DNA from 2 places in the Colwellia sp. 5_MG-2023 genome. Region 1 is predicted to be linked to the other one. Evidence: predicted binding sites of a transcription regulator. Region 1 holds the regulator's gene; the other holds the start of a gene.
The links. The regulator LexA, encoded in region 1, represses DNA repair genes until DNA is damaged. The targets are predictions, from matches to a motif close to TACTGTATNNNNATACAGTA.

Region 2: the regulator LexA is predicted to act here: its motif matches at 2,951-2,970, upstream of uvrD (DNA helicase II).

The regions. Positions count from the first base shown of each region.
Region 1 covers NZ_JAUOPW010000013.1:97,051-101,154, reverse strand. The annotation lists gene lexA (transcriptional repressor LexA) at 778-1,410, shown strand; gene coxB (cytochrome c oxidase subunit II) at 2,160-3,323, shown strand; gene ctaD (cytochrome c oxidase subunit I) at 3,327-4,104, shown strand, end outside.
Region 2 covers NZ_JAUOPW010000007.1:111,854-115,957, forward strand. The annotation lists gene Q4496_RS07625 (response regulator) at 1-680, opposite strand, end outside; gene uvrD (DNA helicase II) at 724-2,898, opposite strand; gene Q4496_RS07635 (HAD-IA family hydrolase) at 2,999-3,736, opposite strand; gene Q4496_RS07640 (DUF484 family protein) at 3,785-4,104, opposite strand, start outside.

The sequences.
Region 1 (4,104 bases):
TCGTTTAGTTTTTTAGTTGGCTAATCACCCTACATACGCTTTAACAAAGAACATTGTTAGACGAAGGTGACCGACATCACCGTAGGGACGAATTTATTCGCCTAATAAGAACAGGCGACTGAAGTCGCCCCTACATACGCCTTAACAAAGAACATTATTAGGCGAAGGTGCTCGACATCACCGTAGAGGCGAATTTATTCGCCTTAATAAAAAGAACAGGCGACTGAAGTCGCCCCTATATTCACCCTACATACGCCCTAACAAAAAACATTGTTAGGCGAAGGTGATCGACATCACCGTAGGGGCGAATTTATTCGCCTAATAAGAACAGGCGACATTCGTCGTCATTCCTTACCTTTTTAGGTACGCCTGATAGCCGTGGTCGCTACCGTTTAGTTTTTTAGTTTGATTAGTGGCTCACTTTATAATTAAGTGAGCCACTATCTTTTATTACTGTAGATCAAATGCTTACTCGCATTCTCTTCTGGATTGGCACTCAATTAATATTGATTAACTTGTTTTCTGCTTTCCCAAAATTATTTTGTTCAAATAAAACTGATAAATACGCATGTGTATTTATCAAGCCTGTTCATTAAAGTAAATGATCAGGTTTTAAACTGATTCATTCTCCTATCACGTTAATTATATTGATAATTTTAAGTCCATATTCTAAGAATATGATCCTAAGGTTCTTAGTAACCTCTTGCGTTTATTAGTTGGCTGTATATAATGACAGTTGTGAATAAATACAGGTCTTTACCTAGAAAGGAAAAGCTAATGCTAGCAACAAATGAATTAAAGCCGTTAACTAATCGTCAACAACAAATATTTGACTTGATTAAAGATAAAATTCAAGAAACAGGAATGCCACCTACTAGAGCCGAAATAGCGAGTTTTTTTGGTTTTAAATCTGCCAATGCAGCAGAAGAACATTTAAAAGCATTAGCAAAAAAAGGTTATATTGAAATGTTGCCAGGAACATCTCGTGGCATACGGTTATCTGAGCAGTTTATTGAAGAAGAAGGTCTTCCTCTTATTGGTAGAGTAGCTGCTGGTGAGCCAATTTTAGCCGAAGAGCATGTTGAAGAGCATTATCAAATGAGTGGTAGTTTATTCCACCCCGTGGCTAATTACTTGTTACGAGTAAATGGTGAAAGCATGAAAAATATTGGTATTTTAGATGGTGATCTATTAGCAGTACATCAAACAACTGACGTGCAAAATGGTCAAGTGATTGTTGCTAGAGTAGAAAATGAAGTGACAGTAAAACGCTTCAAACGTGATGGTAATATCGTCTATTTACAAGCTGAAAATGAAGATTTTGAACCTATCAAGGTAGATCTTAGTTCTCAAGATTTCTACATTGAAGGGCTTGCTGTTGGTATTATTCGTAACGGCAATTGGATGTAAGTTTTCTTTTTTATATTTTTTAATTGTTGCTATACCTTAGTGACAATTTTTATTAGTTATATTCACTAGCTTTATTTTATTAAATAAAAACCTCTCAAATTTGGTTGTTAAATAATCAATTAATAATTATTGATTATATCAATAGCCAAAATTCCCCTAGACTATACCAGTCATGCTATAGAGACAGCTTAGAGTAGTTACTCTATTGATTATATTAGCTTTTATCTAAATTATAATTTGACCTAGGTTAAGTTTTGAGCGATTCTAGAAGGTGAATCGAACAAATTAATACCAATTTCATTAATTAAGTGAACAATTTTATACGTAGAAAAAACAGCCAAATACAAGGCATTTATTTCAATAACTAGTTGTTCTAATTATTAAATAAATAATGATGTAGTTGGTGATTTTAGCAAGTAGAAATGATCACATAGCTAGTGAGATTGCTATAACTAGCAAAAAACTGAATAAGAATAAAAAAGACGTCAATGCGCTAATTCGATAGCTAAACTTAAATATTTACGCTTATGTCATTTGAATTAGTCATATCACGTCAGTTAATTTAATAAATTTCAAATTAAGTGCTTAATTAGAAAATAATAATAACTAAATTAACAGATCATCAGTTAAATGATTTTTGATGTACATTGCTGCTTTTCTGTTTTCTATTTTTATATGTTGTTTTAAACGGTGAATTATTACACCGATTTTATTTAAAACGAAGTAAATATTGATAGGGGAGAGGTTGAGTGAATAGAAGTAATCAACGTTGGTGGATGGAAATTTGTCTTGTTTGTTTAAGCTTATTTTCCAGTTCAGCTTGGTCAGATTCACAGTTAAATTTGACTAAAGGCGTAACGGCAGTTAGTAGGGAGGTGTATGATTTACATATGCTAGCACTCTACATATGTACTGGTATTGGGGTTGTTGTTTTTGGAGCGATGTTTTGGTCTATGATCTTCCATCGTAAATCAAAAGGAGCAAAAGCAGCTGACTTTCATGAAAGCACTAAAGTAGAAATACTCTGGACGGCAATTCCTGTCGTTATTCTTATCGCAATGGCCGTTCCGGCAACTAGTACCTTAATTGACATGGAAAATAATGATAACTCCGATGTCACTATTCAAGTTACAGGCTCGCAGTGGAAGTGGCATTATAAATATTTTGATCAAAATATTGAATATTACTCGGTATTGTCTACCCCGCGCGAGCAGTATGAAAATCAGGACGGTAGCTTTAGTGGTAATGGTGCTCTAAAAGGAGAAGATTACTTACTTGAAGTGGACAAGCCTTTAGTTATTCCTGCTAATAAAAAAGTGCGCTTTTTAATTACTTCTGATGATGTTATTCATTCTTGGTGGGTTCCTGCTTTTGCTGTTAAACAAGATGCTAATCCCGGCTTTATAAATGAAGCTTGGACAAATGTTGATGAGCCTGGAGTTTATCGCGGTCAATGTGCTGAGCTTTGCGGCAAAGATCATGGTTTTATGCCGATTGTAGTCGAAGTAAAATCTAGCGAAGACTATGATAAATGGTTGGATGAACAACACGCATTGACTGCTCAAGCTGAAAATGCAGAGAAGGCATCATTAAGCTCTTCTATGAGTAAAGCAGAACTAATGCAGCTTGGCGAAACCGTATATCTTGCTCATTGTGCTGCATGTCATCAGCCTACAGGATTGGGCTTACCTCCTACATTTCCTGCACTTAAAGGGAGTGCTATTGCCACTCAAGGCTCTATTGAAGAGCATTTAACTTTAGTCATTAACGGCAAGGGTATGATGCCTCCGTTTGGGAAACAACTCAGTTTAAAAGAAATCGCCGCGGTTACTACATTCGAGCGTAATGCTTGGGGTAATGAAACCGGTGATTTAGTACAAAGCTCAGATGTTAAAGCGGTAAGCGAGGAGTAAGAGATGACGACACATACAATAGATGAATCGCTTGATGATGCACATCATGATCATAAAATGAAAGGTATTAAGCGATGGTTATATACAACAAACCATAAAGATATAGGGACTCTCTACTTATGGTTTTCTTTTATCATGTTATTAACTGGCGGTGCTTTAGCTATGGTGATCCGTGCTGAATTATTTCAGCCAGGTTTACAAATAGTAGAGCCAGACTTTTTTAATCAGTTAACTACTGTTCATGGTCTTATAATGGTTTTTGGTGCCATAATGCCAGCATTTACCGGTTTTGCTAACTGGATGTTGCCCATGATGATTGGTGCGCCGGATATGGCATTACCGCGAATGAATAACTGGAGTTTTTGGATTCTTCCTTTTGCATTTGCCATTCTGCTTAGTTCATTTTTTATGGAAAGCGGTGCGCCAAATTTTGGTTGGACATTTTATGCGCCTTTATCGACAACATATTCAAATGGGAGCACGGCATTTTTTGTTTTTGCTGTTCATATTATGGGGGTATCTTCAATTATGGGCGCAATTAATATTGTTGTGACTATTATGAATATGCGTGCACCGGGTATGACTTACATGAAAATGCCATTATTCGTTTGGACATTTTTCATAATGGCTTATTTACTCATTGCTGTTATGCCGGTGTTAGCGGGTGTTGTTACTATGGTGTTGACCGATACTTATTTCGGAACTAGCTTCTTTAATGCTGCTGGGGGCGGTGATCCTGTAATGTTCCAGCATATTTTTTGGTTTTTTGGACACCCTGAAG
Region 2 (4,104 bases), on a different contig from region 1:
TTTCGTAAAAAGTCATCGGCACCATTTTTAATAAATCGTGCTGAATGACTCCCGTTTTCTGCTCCTGAAATACCAACAATTGCTAGTTGCTCTCTCGTATACTTTTTGCGTATTTCATTGGTTAAGGTAATACCATTCATAACTGGCATTTCTAAATCGGTCACCACCAATTTAATATGTTTATGCTCGGCTAACTTTTCTAAGGCTTCTACGCCATTATTTGCAGTGTACACGGTAAAATTACGACGTTTTAATAACTCTACAATGTGAGTGCGGGCAGAGGAGGAATCATCCACCACTAGAATTTCATTATCACTATTAGTCTGTTGCCAATGCAGTATGCGCTTTAAGTATAAAAATGCTTGGCTATTTTCTTTAGTAATATAATCAATAACAGGTTGAGCTAAGATTTTTTGTCTTGTAGCATCATCCATTTTACCAGTCATGACAACGCTAGGAATCTTGTGAGATAGCACATAGGCGATAGCTTCACCGTCTAGCGCATCAGGTAAAGAAAAGTCAATTGTCGCTGCAAAAAAATCGGTATCACCCGATAGAATCTCTTCAACTTGGGCTAACGTCGTAGCCATAACAACTTCATAGTTTAACGATTGCGCTATTTGTTTAATAACGGTTGCAATAGGTTTACTGTCTTCTACTACCAATAATCTTTGTGACATTCTAACGCCCTTCCTAGTTATTTTTAGCTCTTGATACACCCTACTAAACTGCTTGTAAATTAGCATACTCAACGACTAGCCACTTACTCCCAACATCAGTAAAGTTAACCTGAATTCGAGATTGCGCTCCACTTCCTTCATAATTTAGCACAACACCTTCACCAAACTTCGCATGTTTAACTTGTTGCCCTAATTTAAACCCAGTATTCGCAAATGTTTCTAAGGTAAAAGTATTAGAAAATTTACCAACGGCTTTGGGTTTAACCACTTGGTTTTGTAAACGAATTTCGTCAATACAATCTTCAGGTAGTTCACGTAAAAAACGACTGGCTTTATGAAATTTTTCTTGTCCGTAAATCCGACGACTTTCTGCATGACATAAGTATAGCTTACTCATGGCCCTTGTCATGCCAACATAGCATAAACGTCGCTCTTCTTCTAAGCGCCCAATTTCTTCCACTGATTGCTGTGATGGAAACATGCCTTCTTCAAGACCGGCGATAAATACCAACGGAAATTCTAATCCTTTCGCAGAATGCATTGTCATTAATTGTACAGCGGCTTCAAATTCATCAGCCTGAGATTCGCCAGACTCTAACGCTGCATGCGTTAAGAATGCGGTTAATGGCGTTAGCTCTTCAGTTAATTCTGGATCACTATTAAATGTTTGGCAAGCCGTAACTAATTCATTTAAGTTTTCAATACGTTGTTCTGCACGTTCGCCTTTTTCAGCTTGGTACATTGCTTTCAACCCTGAATGCTGAACAACAAAATTAGCCTGCTGATCTAAGTCTAAATCGGTCGAATCATCTTCAAGTTGATTGATTAACTGAATAAAATGAGTGATAGTTTTAGCACTACGACCTTTCAGCTGCTCAGCTTGCAGCATTTGTTGACACGCTTGCCACAAGGTCACTGCTTGGCTTCTTGCCGCATCACGAATTAACGCCACTGTTTGATTACCAATCCCTCGAGTAGGGGTGTTAATAATACGTTCAAAGGCCGCATCATCATCTCTATTATTAATTAATCGCAGATAAGCTAAAGCATCTTTGATTTCTTGACGTTCGAAAAAGCGTTGTCCGCCATAAATACGATACGGCAACTGTCTTTGTAATAACGCTTCTTCCATCAAACGTGATTGCGCATTAGAACGGTATAAAATGGCAACCTCGTCAAGCTTACCGCCATCATCACGCCATTTTTTGATACAGCCAACAATAAAGCGTGCTTCATCTATTTCATTAAAAGCGGTATAAACAGAGATCTTTTCTCCAGCTTTATCATCAGTCCATAACTCTTTGCCTAGGCGATTATTATTGTTACTAATTAACTGATTCGCCGCATTAAGAATATTCGCCGTAGAACGATAGTTTTGCTCCAAACGAATGGTTTGAACATCATCAAACTCATTCGTAAAGCGCTCAATATTTTCAATACGTGCACCGCGCCAGCCATAGATAGATTGATCATCATCACCAACAATCATTACTTTAGATGTCGCACGACCTAACATAGTTAACCATGCATATTGAATAGCATTGGTATCTTGAAATTCATCAACTAATACATGGCTAAAACGTTGTTGATAGTGAGATAATAGTTCTGGATTATTAAGCCAAAGTTCATGGGCGCGTAGTAATAATTCAGCAAAATCAACAAGGCCCGCACGATCACAAGTCTCTTGATAAGCTTTATATACTTTAACAAAAAGCTCTTCACTAGGGTCAAATTGTGCATCAATATGTTGTGGTCTTAACCCTTCGTCTTTTTTTCCATTGATATACCAAACAAATTGTTTAGCTGGCCATTTTTTTTCATCCAATTCTAAAGAGCGAATAATACGTTTAATCAATCGCAGTTGGTCGTCACTATCTAATACTTGAAAGCTTTGTGGTAACTTTGCTTCTTGAAAATGCATACGCAATAATCGATGGGCTAAACCATGAAAAGTGCCTATCCACATACCGTGGGTATTACCACCAGTGACCTCTTCTACCCTAGCACGCATTTCTGCTGCAGCTTTATTGGTGAAAGTTACTGCTAAAATAGAATGTGGGGCTGCTTGCTCAACTTGCATCAACCAAGCTATACGCTGTACTAATACCCGTGTTTTACCCGAACCAGCTCCCGCTAACACCAACATATTTTGTTTTGGCGCTGCAACTACTTCACGCTGTTTATCGTTTAAAGAGTCGAGTAATTCTGAAACATCCATCGAGGAAACCTTTCACTTTTGAAGAGTAATAATAAAAATAACAACAGTATAGCACTGGACTTATATACAGTCAGTTAAATATTTACGTGACTAGCAACGTCTATATTTGATTAAGTTGAGTAATTTTACTCAATTCAATATGGGGTAATACGGTAATAGGCTTACCAACATCATAACAAGATAACCAAGCTGCTTGACAACCGGCCTGAAGTGCTCCTTGAATATCAGCACGACCACAATCACCTACATGCAGCAACTGAGATGATTTAATAGCGAGTTTATGACAAGCTAGCTCAAACATATCACTCATCGGTTTTTGTCTTAATAAAGTGCCGTCAGCTTGCCAGCCCGCATGATAAATATGTTGAAAATAGTCAGCTATACCTAATGCCTTGGTATCGACATTACCATTACTAATAGCAACAAGAGGATATTGTTCACTTAAACTCGCCAAGAGTGCCTTACTTGCTTCCGGTACAATAAAATCGCTACGCAACGCCACAAAGTAATCTAACGCCGTTTGTGCCTCTTGCTCAGCAGCGTTTTCAGTTAAACCAAGTGCCATAAAACCAAGGCGATAAGTCACCAACCTAATTCGAACTACGTCATGGACTAAATTAGGCTGCGCTAACACCGCTTGCTGACGAAATGTGTTCCAAAACCGGTGATCTAACACTAGATGCTGACTTACTACTGCTTTACTAAGGACAGCTAAATTAGCAAAATAGGCAATCATTTTCTTTTCAATCGCCACCATCACTGGCTTATTACTGTAGAGAGTATCGTCTAAATCAAAACTGATCGCTTTTATGTTAGTTAAACGTCGATAAAACTTCATGCTTTTCCATAGGCAGTAAATCTAATATAAGATCTGCGCGTAAGTCTCTTAAATTGCTAAATGCTGTGTTAATAACTTAGCGACTAATCGCTTGAATTGACTTAATAATAAAGTATCCATTCGTGGATCAAAATGATGGGCATCATTACTACTAATAGCTAAGAATCCTAACTCTTTTTCTTCATAAGCCAGCTTGACTAACACAACTGAACCCGCACAGTTTTGCGAGAAAATTAACGCTTGCTCACTTTGCTGTAAACGACCAAAATAATAATCGCTATTACTTAAACGATTTTGCATTACACCTGTACAATCATTTTTAGACAAGGTTTCATGTTTAATTGTTGTCGCATCAAGTAAATATAATT